4 regions of the Shewanella sp. DW31 genome follow, and region 1 is predicted to be linked to each of the others. Evidence: predicted binding sites of a transcription regulator. Region 1 holds the regulator's gene; each other region holds the start of a gene.
What was found. The regulator sigma-54, encoded in region 1, starts transcription at its own class of promoters, with help from an activator protein. The targets are predictions, from matches to a motif close to GTTGGCACGNNNNTNGNNT.

Region 1 (4,215 bases):
TATCGCTGGAGTTAAGGAAGAAGCTCGTTAACTCAGTATCTGGAGGTAGGCTAGCGAGTTGTTTTACTAAGACCTTATCCTGCTCAGGCATGTTACGCACGTCGACACTGATGGCGACGAGATCGTTACTGCCCTTGAGTTGCTCAAGCAAACTGCCAATCAATGGCAAGGGAAGGTTATCGACACAATAATAGCCGAGATCTTCGAGTACCCTAAGGGCGACAGATTTGCCTGAGCCTGAGCGGCCCGACACTATGACCAGTTTCATCCAGTGATTACCTGATAGAGTTCCGTTTCATCATGCGTCTTGCGTAATTGCTTTAATATTTGCTTGTCGCTCAGCTTTTCGGCCATGCAAGACAAGGTACTTAAGTGCTGCTGACATTGGTCTGCAGGCACCAGTAGTGCAAATAAAATATCAACAGGTTGCTTATCGATAGCATCAAATGCTATCGGCTCTTCACACTTAATTAGTATGGCAATGGGCTGATCTATATCGGCTAGTCGACCATGTGGAATGGCGATGCCGTTACCTATACCTGTGCTCCCCATCTTTTCGCGCGCCACTAGGCTTTCGAATATCTCTTGAGATGAGAGGGTCGGGTACTGGGCAGCGACTAAGTCGCTGATGAGTTCCAGTACCTTTTTCTTGCTGCCCGGAGTGGCGCAGGTAGTGCACTCCGGCCGCAGTATGGTACAAAGTTCCATTATTAGTGTTTTGTTAACTTCTCTTTGTGTTTAATAACCTGACGGTCAAGCTTGTCAATCAGGGCGTCTATAGCGGCATACATGTCAGCATGCTCTGAAGTAGCAAAAACTTCACCACCTATGAGGTTTATTCTCGCTTCGGCAATCTGTTGCATTTTCTCAACATTGAGCACAACGTGCACATTATTGATCTGTTCGAAATGGCGTTCAAGTTTTGAAAACTTTTCTTCTACATATGCACGTAACGATTCGGTAATTTCGACATGGTGTCCACTTAGGTTTATTTGCATAGAAACGTCCTCCGATATCCACTGTAGGTTATAAACTTTTACGCTGATTAGAAGGTGGAATAAGCATAGCCTCTCGGTACTTCGCAATGGTTCTGCGGGCTACGTTGATCCCTTGTTCTGCCAGAAGTTGTGCCATCTTACTATCGCTTAATGGTTTTTTCTGGTTTTCCGCTGCCACCAGTTTCTTTATAAAGGCTCTGATTGCTGTGGATGAGCACTCACCACCATCGTCAGTACCGACGTGGCTAGAGAAGAAGTATTTTAGTTCAAAAAGTCCCTTAGGGGTATGCATGTATTTTTGAGTTGTGACCCGTGAGATGGTGGACTCATGCATTTCTACCGCTTCGGCAATATCGTTAAGCACCATAGGTTTCATGGCTTCTTCACCGTACTCAAAGAAACCTTGCTGATATTGCACTATGCAATTAGCAACTTTAAGCAAAGTATCGTTACGGCTTTCTAAGCTCTTAATAAACCATTTAGCCTCTTGCAGATGGCCGCGAATAAATTGGCTATCGGCTTGGTTTTTGGTACTGCGTGCCATAGAAGCATAATGTTGATTTACATTGATTTTTGGCATGCAGTCAGGATTAAGCTCAACGACCCAGCGGCCATTTTTCTTCGACACAGACACATCTGGGATAACGTATTCGTCATTATTGGGCGTGATCAACAAACCTGGGCGAGGATTGAGGGTTTGGATAAGTGCTATACCATCCCTTAATTCATCTTCTTTTAATTTAGTCTTACGCATCAATAACCTAAAATCACGGGCGGCGATCAGATCTAAATGATCTTTGATCAGCATACGGGCGTTTTCTAGGTTGGGAGTATCAGCGGCGAAATGCGACAGTTGGATCAGCAGGCATTCACTTAAATCGCGGGCGGCAACGCCTATGGGATCAAAATGCTGAATACGCTTGAGTACGGCTTCGACTTCGTCAAGCTCAACTTCAGGATTGCCCATGGCTTCGAGAATTTCTTCAGTGCTTTGGGTGAGATAGCCCTGATCGTCGATGGCATCAATAATGGCGGTGGCAATGGCTAAATCGGTTTCAGAAAACGGCGTGAGGTTTTTTTGCCATTCTAAGTGTTCGTACAAACCTTCACTGGTCTCGCCTTGGAAGGGCATATCGTCTTCACGACTGCCGCCGGGGCCTGAGTTTGGGGAGGCGGTAAACACTTCATCCCATGTGGTGTCCATGGGGAGCTCATCGGGCATGGATTCTTTGGTTAGCGACTCTGCCGTATCTATGGTGGAGCTGTCTTTTTCTGGTGGCAGAGTGCTAGATTCACTGAAATCCGTATCGGATAGCGTTTGGTTTACAGGGGTTTTAGTGGCGTCGAATTGATCCTCTTCCAGCTCGAGAAGGGGATTAGAATCTAATGCTTGCTGGATCTCTTGCTGCAGTTCTAATGACGACAGTTGCAACAGACGTATAGCCTGTTGTAGTTGTGGCGTCATGGTTAACTGTTGACCCAGTTTGAGCTGGAGTGACGCTTTCATGTTACCGCTGATCCCTACGTTATTATTGTTGGATGAGGTCGCTTATTATTATCTTGAGTGAAGCCCAATGGCGGTATAAATTGCCTCCATTGGCTTCGCTCGATTAACTATAGCCTGAATTGTTCACCTAAGTACACAGCCCTAACTTGCTGATTGTCTAAGATCTCTGCTGGAGTTCCTTCGGCAATCAGGTTTCCGTGACTCACAATATAAGCATGTTCACATACATCTAATGTCTCGCGGACATTATGGTCTGTGATCAGTACGCCAAGGCCGCGACTTTTGAGTTGTTCGATAATCTTCTTGATGTCGATAACCGAAATAGGATCGACGCCGGCAAACGGTTCATCGAGCAAAATGAACTTAGGATTAGCGGCTAAAGCCCGCGCAATTTCGACGCGACGACGTTCGCCACCCGACAATGACATGCCTTGGCTGTCACGGATGTGGGTGATATGAAACTCTTCGAGCAGATGTTCTAGTTCTTCTTCTCGTTCTTCGTTTTTAAGTTCTTTACGAGTTTGCAGTACGGCCATGATGTTGTCATGAACAGTTAGCTTACGAAAGATACTGGCTTCTTGCGGTAAGTAACCTATGCCTTTGCGGGCACGCAGATGCATAGGATCTGCGGTTAAATCATCATCGTCGATAAAGATATGTCCCTTATCGCTCTTCACTAGCCCGACAACCATGTAAAAGGTCGTGGTTTTACCTGCACCGTTTGGACCGAGTAGGCCAACGACTTGACCGGTTTTTACCGTCAGACTGACGTCTTTAACCACTTGGCGACTCTTGTAACTTTTCGCCAGATTTTGTGCTCTTAAGGTGATTTGGGTCATTTAGAGTCCTGCTTTTTTACAGGTTTATCCGCCGGAGCGTCTGATTTAGCATCATCTTGATAGTTTTCAGGCTGAATAATAGTGATTACGCGATCGTCACCACTGCCAGTACTCTCGGCCATCAATTTCTGTTGAATCATGTTATAGCGGATTAAATTGCCTGTAACTTGGCTACCCGCTTGATCTAATGACGCCATACCTTTCAGTGTTAAGGTGCGGCTTGCCATATCGTAACGAATTTCTTTCGCGCTGGCAGATGCAGGGCGGCCATCGTCTAATATTTGGCTATATGTAGCAGGGTTGCCTGTGGCGACCAAAGTTTTGCTATTTTCACCTTCAGCGGAAAATGCACGCAGTTCATTTGCTTGGATTTTTATTGAGCCTTGGGTCACTTCAACCGGACCAAAGAAAATGATCTGGTTGTTTTTGATATCCGCAGTTTGGCTCACAGCTTTGATTGTGACTTCTTGCTTTAAGTCGCCGACTTTCGCGAAAGCACTCATGCTCATAATTAGCATTAGGCTGGCAAGTAATACGTTATTTTGCTTCATATGTTCCTACTACCTGACTGGTCAATTGCACTTCTTGCGCGTTGAGGTCGGCATAAAGGCCTTGGCCTTGAATATTAAAATCTTTCCCTGTGACGTAAATGGTACGGTCAGAGGTCATTATCATAGTGTTGAGATCGAGTTCCAGATAACTGGTGGACAAGGTCTGAATCGGTTCTTCTGGGCTAATGGCATCGATAATAACATTATTTTCTAATACAACCTTGCCAGTTTCCTTGTTTAGCTTGCCCTGATCTGCCCTGAGTTGCCATTGTGCTTTACCTTGGTCTGGATAAACAAGATAAACAGGTTGAGTAAAGAAA
Region 2 (4,215 bases), on a different contig from region 1:
AAGCCATCGAGGTAGGCAAACTGGCCGAGAGCATTTTTACGCTCACGATTAGCGGATTCAATCATTTGTTGCTCAAACCCTATGCCTACAAGCAACAACACTAACTCCTCATTACAACGCGCGGTATCAATGGCTTGGCAATGCCCTTGAATAATATTATCCAGCGCCTGAGAGATAGGAATAAGCTTACTGCCTAAACCAAAGAGGGCATGGCTGAGGGCATTAGTTGTGCCAAGAGGAATGATGCCTAAGACGATATCCGTATCAACGATTTGAGAGGCCACTTCAGTCACAGTACCATCGCCACCGCAGGCGATAATGATATCAGCACCTGCATTACGGGCTTGCTCGGCGAAGATATTTGCAGTTTCGTCTGCTGTTGTGAGTTTTAACGTTAGGTCAAAATAGGCTTTGAGTTCATCTTGGATTTGCTCGCTGTATTCTTGCCATTTCCCGCCACCAGAGACTGGGTTGGCGATAATCCACGCCACTTTGTGGATGTTAATTTTCCCTTGACTGAGCATGCGATCGAGCGCGCGTAATTGCCATTTGTTTAAGCCAGCGGTTTTGCGAATTTGCTTTATCTGCTGCAGTACTTCGGCGAAGTGCTGTTGTTTATCTTTACAAACCAAATAAGCGGCGAGTACCAGCACTGAGCGGCCACGACCCATAGCACAGTGGATGAGTACCTGTTTATTGGCGCGCACTTGGCGGTGCAGCCAGTTAACGGCTTGATTGAGTTGGGCGCTGGTCGGTACGCTATGGTCGAGGATGGGAATATTTAAATACTCGATATGATCCTCAAATTGCGACCAATCTAAGCCATCAAATTCAGCGGTGACATCCAGAATGGCAGTGATCTTATTGGCTTTAATCGTTTCCAGATCTGCGGAAAAGAGTCTACAGCCGAGATACAGATGTTCATCAATCCTTTGCATGGGCGGTACTGAATCGTATTTTCTGGCCCAGTGGTTATAGAGTCGACAGCCTAATAAAAAGGGAATAAAACCCCAACGAATATACCAAGGAATAGTGCCATCTTGGCGTTTTCTAAAAATACTGGCGAGATTAAACCAATAGGCGGAACCGACTAAAAACAGTGACAGACTTGTCCATGCACAAATGAAAGTGAGCAGGGGAGAAGTGTCTGTTACTGCAAAATAGGCTAACAATACTGCACCTGCAGTGTACAAATATTTGATGTGGATCTTCGTTAGCATGCAAGTCCTCCAATGCCATTGTTCTTGGTTAAAATCGTTGCACTTGAATGGATAGATGTCGAGATGAGAGATGCAGAAATGAGCGAGTCTAAACCAAAAGGGTGGCAGTAGACGAGTCTATTGCCACCCTAAAGTCAGGTTTGTTTAGCACTTAGTATCTTTAGCTTTAACACCTTCTTTGACTTCTTCACAGGCATCTTCGATGGCGTTACCTGTATCAGTCATTACTTCATCGATTTTTTCGCCCGTGTCTTCGGCTTTGTTATCACTACAGGCCGTTAAACCTAGGGCGAGTAATAATGCGAATGCTGCACTTGTCATCAGGGTAAATGGTTTCATATCTATCTCCTTTTCTAAAAAAAATTATAGTCGCGGTGATTTACCCTTAAGGGCATTGATCAGCAGAGAAATCACTAATAACACAATAAATATGAAGAAAATGATTTTCGCTATTCCCGCCGCTGCGCCAGCAATCCCAGCAAATCCTAACAACCCGGCAATCACGGCAACAACTAGAAATACTAATGTCCAACCTAGCATAATAACCTCCTGCCCTTGTATTAATCCTTCTCATGACCGTTTGTGTCACTTGTAAGGTAACGGCTAATGGCTCTTACTTGATTGCGATCTTAATGCCAACTTTAAAAATTTTAAGTAGTTAATTGATTTTAAATATAATTTAAATCATTTTATTTAAAATGGTGTGAGTGAATTAAAAGAGGGGTAGGCAATTTTTACCTAAGCTTCGGTAAGAGTTTCAGCCTAATACGTTGAATCAAAGACTGTGAGCTGATGTCGTTCATAAGTAAAGACAAATAAAAGCCGACACTGTGAGTTTGTGTCGGCTTGAAGATATTATGATCTTATAATACAAGATGATATGAGCTAAATACGTTTAAAAACGATTTAATGGTTTCCAGCGTTGCAGGCTAACTGGAATGCTCGCGCCTTGGGATAACAGCAGGTTAATGCGGGATTGATATGCTGCGCCCACCATTAAATGTTTGGCTAAATCCACCGCATTACGGGCCTTATAGTCATCTAAATAACTGCCTTTGGCCCACGCATTAAATGCGCCGAGCGCTGGGCCTGCCCAAATTTGGTAATCCATTTCGCGGCCGACTTCGCCTGTGTTTGACCAGCGGCTCGATAGACCCAAATACCAGCGGAAAATCAGCGCCATCTTACGTTTGGGGTTATCCAGTGCGCGCTCGATTTGCTTAGGATCGCGCTCGTTAAAGTGGGCTACTGTGCCAGCCCAAATGTCATCGAGTGATGAGCGGAACACTTGCTCTTCGAGTTTTTTACGCTCGTCCGCAGGGATGGCATCAATCGAATCGTAACGGGTGTAGATCTCATAAAGCTTATTGGCGCGCATCGGGAACAAAGTACCGCGCTTAACCACTTGTAATTTCACGCCCATTTCGAACATATCGGCGGCAGGCGCCATAGTCACATCGGCCATTTCTGTGGTGGCGAGTAACTTACGGGTGTGTTCGCTGGCGCCCGCTTCGACGCAAGCTTGGTTGATAGAACCTGTGACGATGAATGCCGCACCCATGTTGAAGGTGGCTAATGCTGCATCGGGTGTACCGACGCCGCCGCCTGCGCCCACACGGATGGGCGTTTTATATTGATACTTAGCTTGGATTTCATCTTTGAGCGCCAAAATCGTCGGTAAAAGCGTGACGAGTGGGCGATTGTCGGTATGGCCGCCTGAATCGGCTTCGGCCGTGATGTCATCCGCCATGGGCACGAGTTGCGCCATCGCCATTTGGTCTTGGCTGATAAGGCCGTCACTCACTAGTTGCTGGAGGATTTTAGCTGGCGCAGGCTCCATAAACTTAGTCGCGACTTCGGTACGGCTGATTTTGGCGATGACTTTGTTGCCAATGACTATCTCGCCATGTTCGTCGCGGCTCAAACCCGCCGCGCGGTAATAGACGATTTGCGGCGTTAACCCTAAAAATGCCGAGGCTTCGACCGTGCGCACTTTATGTTTTAAGAACAGCTCAACACTGCCGCGCTCTAATGCGGGCTCACTTGGGCTGTGAATTAAGTTAAAAGCATAAGGACCATTAGGCAGCGCCGCCTGAATGCGAGTAATGGCCGCTTCAACGCGGGATGGAATTAACCCCGCCGCGCCAAATGAGCACAAAATGCCCGCTTGGCCAAGGGCGATAACCAGTTCTTCCGAGGCAATACCGTTTGCCATAGCGCCGGCGTAGTAAGCGTATTTAACCCCGTGTACGCGGCGAAAATTACTGTCGCCTAAACTTTGGGTGCCAAGGGCGGGCGCAAAGGCGCTGACGGGGTGTGAGCCTAGTGGCGCTTGGCTGTCACTTGTGGTCACTTCGGCCGTTTGCGCTATGCCTAAGCCTTTTTCACTGTGATTGACTAAGTAACAGGCTTGGCTTAAATCTTTGAGTTTTTTGCCTAATGCGTCGATATCAAAGCACAGCTCGGCATCGTTGACTTGCCACGGCCAAGGGCTGAGTTTTTCATTATTGCTATTGAATTGATCTAGAGTATGGCTAGTCATAGGTGTTCTCATGTTATCAGTGCCGCCCTGTGCGATGTGGATAGCCAAGGCGGCGCAACTATTTGTTATTTGTTATTTGTTATTTGTTATTCGAGATTAGCGTCTTTCTAATAGCGTAAACTCATTAAGCTTCTTCAATACAGATGGCGATATCTTTAACTTCATAAATTCGCAGGCCATCTTTACTCAAGTTGGCATCGCCCATAATGATGCGTTTGCCATTGTCGTCTGTCACGCTGGTAATGTGCACATCCAGCGACATCTGCTTGTTTAATGGGTTAATTTGGCCGCGATATTTCCATTTGATATCCGATAAAATCTGCCCAAATTTAGGACTCTTAAAACCCGCACCAAGGTCTTGGTCAATCGCATAGGTTTGCATCAGCTCGATAATGGCTTCAACCCCTAATGAGCCTGGCATCACAGGGTCTTGATGGAAATGGAATTGGAAGA
Region 3 (4,215 bases), on a different contig from region 1:
ATTGATCCCAACTGATACAGGTAACATTTCAGCTGAAAGCCCAACAATAAAAGGTGTGATTAGCACGCCAGCTAAAATTCCTGAAGTTACTGTACGTGTTGAGGATGAGAAAGGCCAAGTTGTGACCACCTTTAAAGTTGATGGCAGTAAGGGGGGCAATGTCGATGTTAACTGGGATGGCCTCGATAAAGATGGAAACCCTGTAACCGCAGGTAACTATACGATCAAGGCGAGTGGTTTAGTGGATGGGAAATCCCAAGAATTGCCAGTCTCGACCTATGCTCATGTGACCAGCGTTTCTCTCGGTACGGCCAGTACTGGCGCGATTCTTAACTTGAGAGGCGGTATGGGTATCAAGTTAACCGATGTGTTAGCTGTGTCTGAAACCTAAGTTTGCCTAAAAGAATTTTTGCAGTATCCGAATTGGGCGTAAGTCGCTCATAAATGAATTGAGTCAAGTGTAGAGGTGAATTATGTCGTTTAACATTGCATTGAGTGGCATTTCTGCCGCGCAGAAAGATTTAAACACTACGGCGAATAACATTGCTAATGCGAACACCATTGGCTTTAAAGAATCCCGTGCTGAATTTGCGGATGTTTACGCTAATTCTATTTTTTCAAATGCTAAAACTGCTGTCGGTGGTGGTGTTGCTACGAGTCAAGTGGCACAGCAATTCCATCAAGGTAGCTTACAGCTGACGAATAACTCCCTTGATATGGCGATTAAAGGTGGTGGCTTTTTCGTTACAGCCTCTGAACTGGGTACATTAGACCACTCGTTTACCCGTGCTGGAGCATTTAAGGTCGATAAAAATAATTACATGGTTGATTCTTCTGGTAATTATTTGCAAACTTTCCCAGTGGATAAAGATGGGAACTCAACATCAGTGAGTTTAACGACGGCTAAGCCGGTACAAATACCAGACACTGCGGGTAGCCCTGTAAAGACTGAGAATGTTACTTTACAAATGAACTTAAATGCTAAGGAAAGTGCACTCGACCCCGCGGCATTCGATCCTCTAGATGCAAAAACCTACAATAACGTTACATCAATGACAATTTATGACTCACTCGGTGAGCCACATATTATGACAACTTATTTTGTTAAGCCTAAAGATGGTTCGTACAATGGTGAGAACAATTGGGTGGCTTACTATGCTGTTGATGGAAAACAAGTCGATCTAGCCGGTCCTGCTGGTACTTATCAAACAGATACCACCGGCGATGGTACGCCTGATGCAACGGGCACAGCTCAAACTGCTGGTGGTTGGAAAGGCTCTGTACTCAAGTTCAATTCTGTTGGTGTCTACACTGGTAGTGATCCTGCTATAGTCAAGACTGAGGCTTTGGGCGTCAGTGGTGCGGGTGTTTTAGGGCCTGGTGCCGATGGTACTCAAGATTTGACTGTGAAGTTTAATGCCCCAACGCAATATGCGGCTCCTTTTGGTGCAACTGAGTTGACACAAGATGGTACGACTGTAGGTCGCTTAACTAACGTTGAAATCGGCGAAGATGGTTTAGTGACCGCGAGTTATTCTAATGGTTCAACCGTGCCTTTAGCACGGGTTGCTTTAGTTCGTTTTGCTAACGAACAAGGTTTAACGCAAGTGGGTAATACGTCGTGGAAAGCCAGTTTAGCTTCAGGTCCAGCGTTAGCGGGTGAGGCAAATAGTGGAACTTTTGGTAGCATCAGTTCATCGGCGTTAGAGCAATCGAACATCGATTTGACGACTGAACTGGTCGATTTAATTTCGGCGCAGCGTAACTTCCAAGCGAACTCCCGTACCCTTGAAGTGAATAACACGCTGCAACAAACCGTATTACAAATCCGCTAATCATTACTTTATTTAACTAAGTGTTGCCGCCAGTGGCAACACTTAGCCTTTATCTTGCTGTCAACTCACTTCATTTCCTTATTCTTCAATTTTATCAGTAAATTAAAATTAATTTTTATTGGCACGATGCTTGCTTTGATATCGTCATGTAGAAAATTTGACGGAGCAGTCTGTGGACAAATTCCTTTATGTCGCCATGAGTGGCGCTAAGCAAAATATGAATGAGCTGGCACTCCGTGCGAACAACTTAGCCAATGCTAATACCGATGGTTTTAAATCAGATATGGCGCAGGCCAGATCGATGCAAGCCTTCGGTGAAGGGTTGCCTTCAAGGGTGTTTGCGATGACAGAATCTCCGTCAGCTAATTTTCGCTCTGGTCCGATAAAAACCACTGGACGGGATCTCGATGTTGCCATTAAAGGCGATGGCTGGTTTGCCGTTCAGGCGAAAGATGGCAGTGAAGCTTATACCCGTTCCGGTAGTCTCAGTTTCGATGCGACGGGCATGTTGTATAACGACAGAGGCAATCCAGTAATGGGGGACGCTGGCCCGATAGTGCTGCCATTACCTATTGATAAAGTGTCAATTTCACAGGATGGCATAGTGTCTGTTCGCCCTCAAGGGGCGACTGCTGAAGTGATAGAAGAAGTGGCGAGATTGAAGTTAGTTAATCCCGGCAATGCGCAGATGATGCGTGGTGAAGATGGATTATTTCGACAAATGTCAGGCGAACCAGCACCAGCTGACCCTTTCGTCGCAGTTGAAAGTGGTGCCGTAGAGGGCAGTAACGTTAACCCTGTTGATGAAATGGTGTCTTTGATTGATCTTCAGCGCCAGTTTGAATTGCAAGTCAAGATGATGAAAACCGCGGAAGAGAATGATCGCGCTTCATCCTCATTAATGCGTATTAGTTAGGAGATAGATTATGCATCCGGCGTTATGGATTAGTAAAACTGGCTTAGACGCACAGCAAACTGATATTTCAGTGATTTCAAACAACGTAGCGAACGCTAGCACTGTGGGCTACAAAAAAAGCCGCGCAGTATTTGAAGATTTACTCTATCAAACAGTTAACCAAGCGGGTGGTGTTAGTGCATCTAACACTAAGCTACCCAACGGATTAAACATAGGTGCGGGTACGAAAGTCGTCGCCACTCAAAAAATGTTTACTCAGGGTAACATGCTGACGACGGATAACTCACTGGATCTCATGATTGAAGGTCCTGGATTTTTTGAAATCCAGCTCCCTGATGGAACCACTGCTTATACTCGAAATGGTCAGTTTACCTTAGACGATACGGGGCAGATTGTGACGCCAGGTTCTGGCTATTTGCTACAACCCGCGATCACTATTCCTGATAATGCGACCAGTATTACCGTTTCCGCAGAGGGTGAGGTTTCAGTAAAAACGCCGGGTACCGCTGAGAACCAAGTCGTGGGTCAGTTGACTATGACGGATTTTATTAATCCATCGGGTTTAGATCCTATGGGACAAAACTTATATACGGAAACTGGTGCGAGCGGCACGCCCATTCAAGGTACCGCTTCGTTAGATGGTATGGGTGCTATTCGTCAAGGCGCCTTAGAAACCTCTAACGTGAACGTGACCGAGGAACTGGTGAACCTTATCGAAAGTCAGCGCATTTACGAGATGAACTCAAAAGTGATTTCAGCGGTAGATCAAATGCTGTCTTATGTGACTCAGAATTTATAGAGGCAAACATCATGGCTAGATATCTTGTGTTGGCCGTCGCGTTATTGCTTGCAGCTTGTAGCTCGACGCAAAAGAAACCCCTTGCGGATGATCCCTTTTACGCGCCGGTATACCCAGAGGCACCGCCGACAAAAATTGCCGCAACTGGCTCTATTTATCAAGACAGCCAAGCATCTAGCTTGTATTCGGATATACGCGCCCACAAAGTCGGTGACATTATCACTATCGTATTGAAGGAATCGACTCAAGCTAAGAAGAGTGCAGGCAATCAGATCAAAAAAGGTTCAGACATGAGCTTAGATCCCATCTTTGCAGGTGGTAGTAATGTGTCCATTGGCGGAGTGCCAATTGATTTGCGTTACAAAGATAGCATGAACACTAAGCGTGAATCGGATGCGGATCAGAGCAATAGTCTAGATGGCAGCATCTCGGCAAACGTGATGCAAGTGCTAAACAACGGCAGTTTAGTGATCCGTGGTGAAAAATGGATTTCAATTAATAATGGTGATGAGTTTATTCGTGTCACTGGTCTCGTTCGCTCGCAGGACATTAAACCCGATAACACTGTCGATTCAACGCGAATGGCTAATGCCCGTATCCAATACAGTGGCACAGGCACTTTCGCAGATGCTCAAAAAGTGGGCTGGTTAAGCCAGTTCTTTATG
Region 4 (4,215 bases), on a different contig from region 1:
GTCCTACAACGTTTGTAAGCGATCTCTCACACGGGCATGGGCATCTCACTCGGGCAATTTTTTTTAACGTTTAAAAAAGCGGCGGATCATCTGCGCAAACATCACCCAATCTGCCATCAAACTGTAAAAAGGATACTGAAATGTCGCGGGTCGATTCTTCTCAAATACGAAGTGTCCCACCCATGCAAAACCATAACCAACAATAGGAATAAACCAGCATAGCCACCAGGCTTGTGAAACCAAGGCAATGCCAATCAGCAGCAGAACTAAACAACTGCCAACAAAGTGTAATTGCCGACAAGTCGGGTGCTGGTGTTGGGATAAATAGAAAGGATAAAAATCGGCGAAACGTTTATAAGAGTTAGTCATCTTGTTGAACCGAATAGAATAAAAGCTGGCCATGGACACTGCCGATACTCAGCTCGCCTATGGATACAAAGTCATGCTGAGTAAACAGTTGCAAGTGGTTCTCCTGAGCGATAAACACACCAATGCCATCCAAATCAGGCTGCTCATCACACCAACTCACCACAGCTTGCACTAACTTATGTCCAAGTCCTTTGTGCTGTTCATTTGGTGCAAGAGCAATAAACTGCAAAATACCGCAGTGCTTACTGGGTAAAAGTTCAATAATACTGGACTCTTTGTTCATTAGCGCTTGAGTCGATTGCCAACCTGTACCTAACAACATCTTTAAGCGCCAGTGCCAATAACGTCCTTCACCTAAAGGCACTTCTTGAGTAACTACACAGGCTAACCCAAAGAGTCTTTCATGGTCGAATAAACCAATGAGGGCTTGTTTTTGTTGCCATAACGTATTGAGTTCTTCCCTGATTGCGGCGCGCAATTTTTGCTCATAAGCGGCTTTGTCTGAGGTAAAGAGTGAATCGACAAAAAAAGGATCATCATGGTAAGCGTTATAGAGAATAGAAGCGGCAATGCGTAAGTCTTCCGCGGTCAAATAGACTGCGCGGCAGTCCTCCAGAATTTCATTGTCCATCGTTAGCATTCCTTGACTTAGCTCACACTTTTTATGCGTAACTGTTAATCTACCAAGGAAACTAAAAAGTGCAAATTTTAATCATAGATTGCATTTTTCAATCAGGCGCTTACTCTAAACGAAGGCACTATACTGAAAAGGAAATAATGATGGATACAACTCCAGTAGACTTAAGCCACTTGTTTGAGCAACTCGGTTTAGACAGTAGCGACGAGGCCATAGCGCAGTTTATTGCAACCCATGATATCGACCATCACATCCATTTAAGCCAAGCGCCCTTTTGGACCCCTGCCCAAAAGAGCTTTATCATTGAAGGTTTAGAAGCCGATGCCCTCTGGACTGAGCCCATTGAGCAATTAGACACTCAGCTACGTAAACGATAAGACTCGTTGGTTCAGATTTTACCGTAAGCCGTTTCGCCCCAACCCACTAAGGCATTGTTGCTCAGCACGATAGGCGTGCATTCATCCTTAGTGGTTTTTCCATCGCCATTATTACGCTGGGTACGATAAAACAACACTAAGACTTCTTTATTGGCTTCACCTTGTTGAGCACTTTGTTGAATATAGGCTTCACTAAAATCAGCGGTGCCCATTAAGATCATCACTTGGTCTTTAGGCATACCTAAGCTCAGTTTGGTTAAGTTAGTGCGATTTTTATCCTGCACTTTCTCCCAAGATTCGCTGCTATCCCAGCCCGATTCTCCATCACCGACATTGACCACGCAGCCGCTAAGACCTAAGCTTGCGAGCCCTAAAAAAGTGATGGCGATAAGTTTGTTATTCAATTTATGGTTCATCTTGTGACATCCTATGTAATTATTATTGAAGCTTAAAAATGGTATTTCGGCTGGACAATAAGCAAAATAAATGCCACAAGACAACACACTGTTTTTAAATGAAAAAATTAATTATTATTTTAAAATTGGTTTAAACAATTCAACAAATTAAGGAATTTTGCTAATTATGAGTCCCCTTGACCAAGTATTAGCGGCCGCACGTTCGCTCGAAGCCTGCGGTAAAGTACCGAGCCTTGCCTTAATTAAAACCCGTTTAGGTAGTAGCCTACCTTTACCTATATTGATCCAAGGCTTACAGCAATTTAAATCTATGCCTAAGGCGGATCGCGAGCGTTTAGCTGAGTTGCAAACTATCAGCCCTACAACTGACACTCCCGCAACTAACGATACCTTAACCCTTGCAGTGCTCGCCGAGCGCCTGCAGATGCAACAGGCGTATTTTGAACGTCATGCTGAGCAGCAAAAAACAGAAATAATGCAATTAAAAAACGAACTGCTTGAACTTAAACAACGCATCAACTTATTAGAAATCCAAGGAAAAACAGCTTAATGTTTGTTACTGAACTGCGCTTCGAATGCTTCGCCGACACCACGATATCTGCCGCCGAGAAGGCCATTAATCAGCTCCTTGAAGCCTATCGAGCTAATGGCCAAATCTTAGGACGAGAATTTGCGGTCGCCTTTAATGACGGTGAGTTTAGAGTGCGTTTATTGATGCCAGAGAAAAGCAGTTTAGCGCACAAATATCACAGCCCTTGGGTCAAAAAAGCCTTAGTAGAATTAACCGACGCTAAACTACTCGCGCCGCGGGAAAAGTTTATTGGTCAGGATATCAATTCTGAAGTAAGTAATACCGAAACACCCAGCTGGCAACTGCTATACACCAGTTTTGTGCATATGTGCTCGCCCCTACGCAGCGGCGACAATTTATTGCCCATTCCCCTGTACCGTATACCCGCAACCTTTAATGGCGATCATAAACGTATTATCCGTTGGCAGAGCGAATGGCAAGCCTGCGACGAGCTGCAAATGGCAGCGGCCACCAAGGCAGAATTTGCCGCGCTAGAGGAATTATCGAGTTCTGACAGTGATTTATTTCGCAGAGGTTGGGATTTGCGCGGTCGTATCGAATATCTCACTCAGATCCCGACCTATTACTACTTATATCGCGTTGGCGGCCAAGATTTAGCCACAGAAAAAACGCGACCTTGCCCACGTTGTGGCAGTCATGATTGGAAACTCGATGAACCTTTATTGGATATGTTCCATTTTCGCTGCGAGCCTTGCCGCATAGTGTCGAATCTGTCTTGGGATCATCAATAACATCTGTTTATCCCTTGCAGAACTCAACCTAAGATAAGCCACGCTTAGGTTGAGTTAATACTTAGGTTGATAATAAAAATGTCGCTCACAGAAGTTAACGTTTACCGAAAAGGTTTTGCCACATACGTTTAAAACTGGCGAAAATACCAGGATGTTCTAATGCGGGCATAGGTAATTCTTCATGTTTAACGGGTGGTGCTATCCGTGGCGATAATGCTTCGATAAACGCAGTCAAACTCGAGGACAATTGCTCAGATTGCACTTCACCAGGGATTTCAATCCATACGCTACCATCACTGTTATTGATGGTGAGCATTTTATCTCCCTCATCTAACAGACCGATAAACCAAGTCGGTGACTGCTTCAGTTTTTTCTTCATCATCAGATGACCAATCAAGTTTTGTTGCAGGCAGTTAAAATCGTCATCATTCCAGACTTGCAGTAACTCCCCCGTGCCCCACTTAGAGTCAAATAATACTGGGGCGGAGAAATAATGACCGTAAAAATCATTGATCTCTGGCCATAAAGTTAACTCCAGTGCATGCTCTACATTGGCGAAACTGCCTTCAACTTTGCGTTTCACTGGCTGCCAAGAAACAGCCTGTTCAAGATCGGGTTGAAATTCGCCTTGAATACACACAGAAGGCTCACCCTGTGGGTAATAACGCGGTAGTTCACCTAAACTCGTTAAGTAAGCTTGATGATAGTTTTGCAAAAATTTATCGAGTGCGGGCAGACAAGACACTTAAGCACAATCCAATTTCAGGTATAATGTGCGCCTATTTTGACATGGAAACAGTATTGATGACACAGAATCACGATCCCTATAGTGATGCGCAAGCGCTTGTTGGCCTGACTTTAGGTAAAGCCACCGACTACCAAGCCGAGTATGATGCGTCGCTGCTGCAAGGGGTTCCACGCTCACTAAACCGTAATGCTATTGCACTCACTGGGACGTTACCGTTTCATGGTGCCGATATCTGGACGGGTTATGAGCTGTCTTGGTTAAATGCCAAAGGTAAGCCTATGGTGGCCATAGCTGAATTTCATTTAAGCTATGAAAGCCTGAATCTGATTGAGTCGAAATCGTTCA

Region 2: GWI56_RS02500 (DUF1328 family protein) is a predicted target of sigma-54. The motif match lies at 1,842-1,860, and genes of this name have one in related genera.
Region 3: flgF (flagellar basal-body rod protein FlgF) is a predicted target of sigma-54. The motif match lies at 1,953-1,971, and genes of this name have one in related genera.
Region 4: GWI56_RS02430 (DUF3192 domain-containing protein) is a predicted target of sigma-54. The motif match lies at 1,859-1,877, and genes of this name have one in related genera.

The regions. Positions count from the first base shown of each region.
Region 1 is NZ_JADWMP020000027.1:13,939-18,153, forward strand. It holds gene rapZ (RNase adapter RapZ) at 1-268, opposite strand, end outside; gene ptsN (PTS IIA-like nitrogen regulatory protein PtsN) at 265-708, opposite strand; gene hpf (ribosome hibernation promoting factor) at 711-998, opposite strand; gene GWI56_RS18785 (RNA polymerase factor sigma-54) at 1,027-2,505, opposite strand; gene lptB (LPS export ABC transporter ATP-binding protein) at 2,613-3,344, opposite strand; gene lptA (lipopolysaccharide transport periplasmic protein LptA) at 3,341-3,895, opposite strand; gene lptC (LPS export ABC transporter periplasmic protein LptC) at 3,882-4,215, opposite strand, start outside.
Region 2 is NZ_JADWMP020000002.1:35,096-39,310, reverse strand. It holds gene GWI56_RS02510 (diacylglycerol kinase family protein) at 1-1,220, opposite strand, end outside; gene GWI56_RS02505 (hypothetical protein) at 1,365-1,559, opposite strand; gene GWI56_RS02500 (DUF1328 family protein) at 1,584-1,760, opposite strand; gene pfaD (eicosapentaenoate synthase subunit PfaD) at 2,116-3,762, opposite strand; gene GWI56_RS02490 (beta-ketoacyl synthase N-terminal-like domain-containing protein) at 3,887-4,215, opposite strand, start outside.
Region 3 is NZ_JADWMP020000007.1:89,246-93,460, reverse strand. It holds gene flgD (flagellar hook assembly protein FlgD) at 1-391, shown strand, start outside; gene flgE (flagellar hook protein FlgE) at 474-1,835, shown strand; gene flgF (flagellar basal-body rod protein FlgF) at 2,008-2,751, shown strand; gene flgG (flagellar basal-body rod protein FlgG) at 2,762-3,550, shown strand; gene flgH (flagellar basal body L-ring protein FlgH) at 3,562-4,215, shown strand, end outside.
Region 4 is NZ_JADWMP020000002.1:7,953-12,167, forward strand. It holds gene GWI56_RS02415 (DUF962 domain-containing protein) at 64-369, opposite strand; gene GWI56_RS02420 (GNAT family N-acetyltransferase) at 362-1,000, opposite strand; gene GWI56_RS02425 (DUF2789 domain-containing protein) at 1,150-1,383, shown strand; gene GWI56_RS02430 (DUF3192 domain-containing protein) at 1,395-1,799, opposite strand; gene GWI56_RS02435 (hypothetical protein) at 1,966-2,349, shown strand; gene GWI56_RS02440 (Zn-ribbon-containing protein) at 2,349-3,122, shown strand; gene syd (SecY-interacting protein) at 3,217-3,867, opposite strand; gene queF (NADPH-dependent 7-cyano-7-deazaguanine reductase QueF) at 3,927-4,215, shown strand, end outside.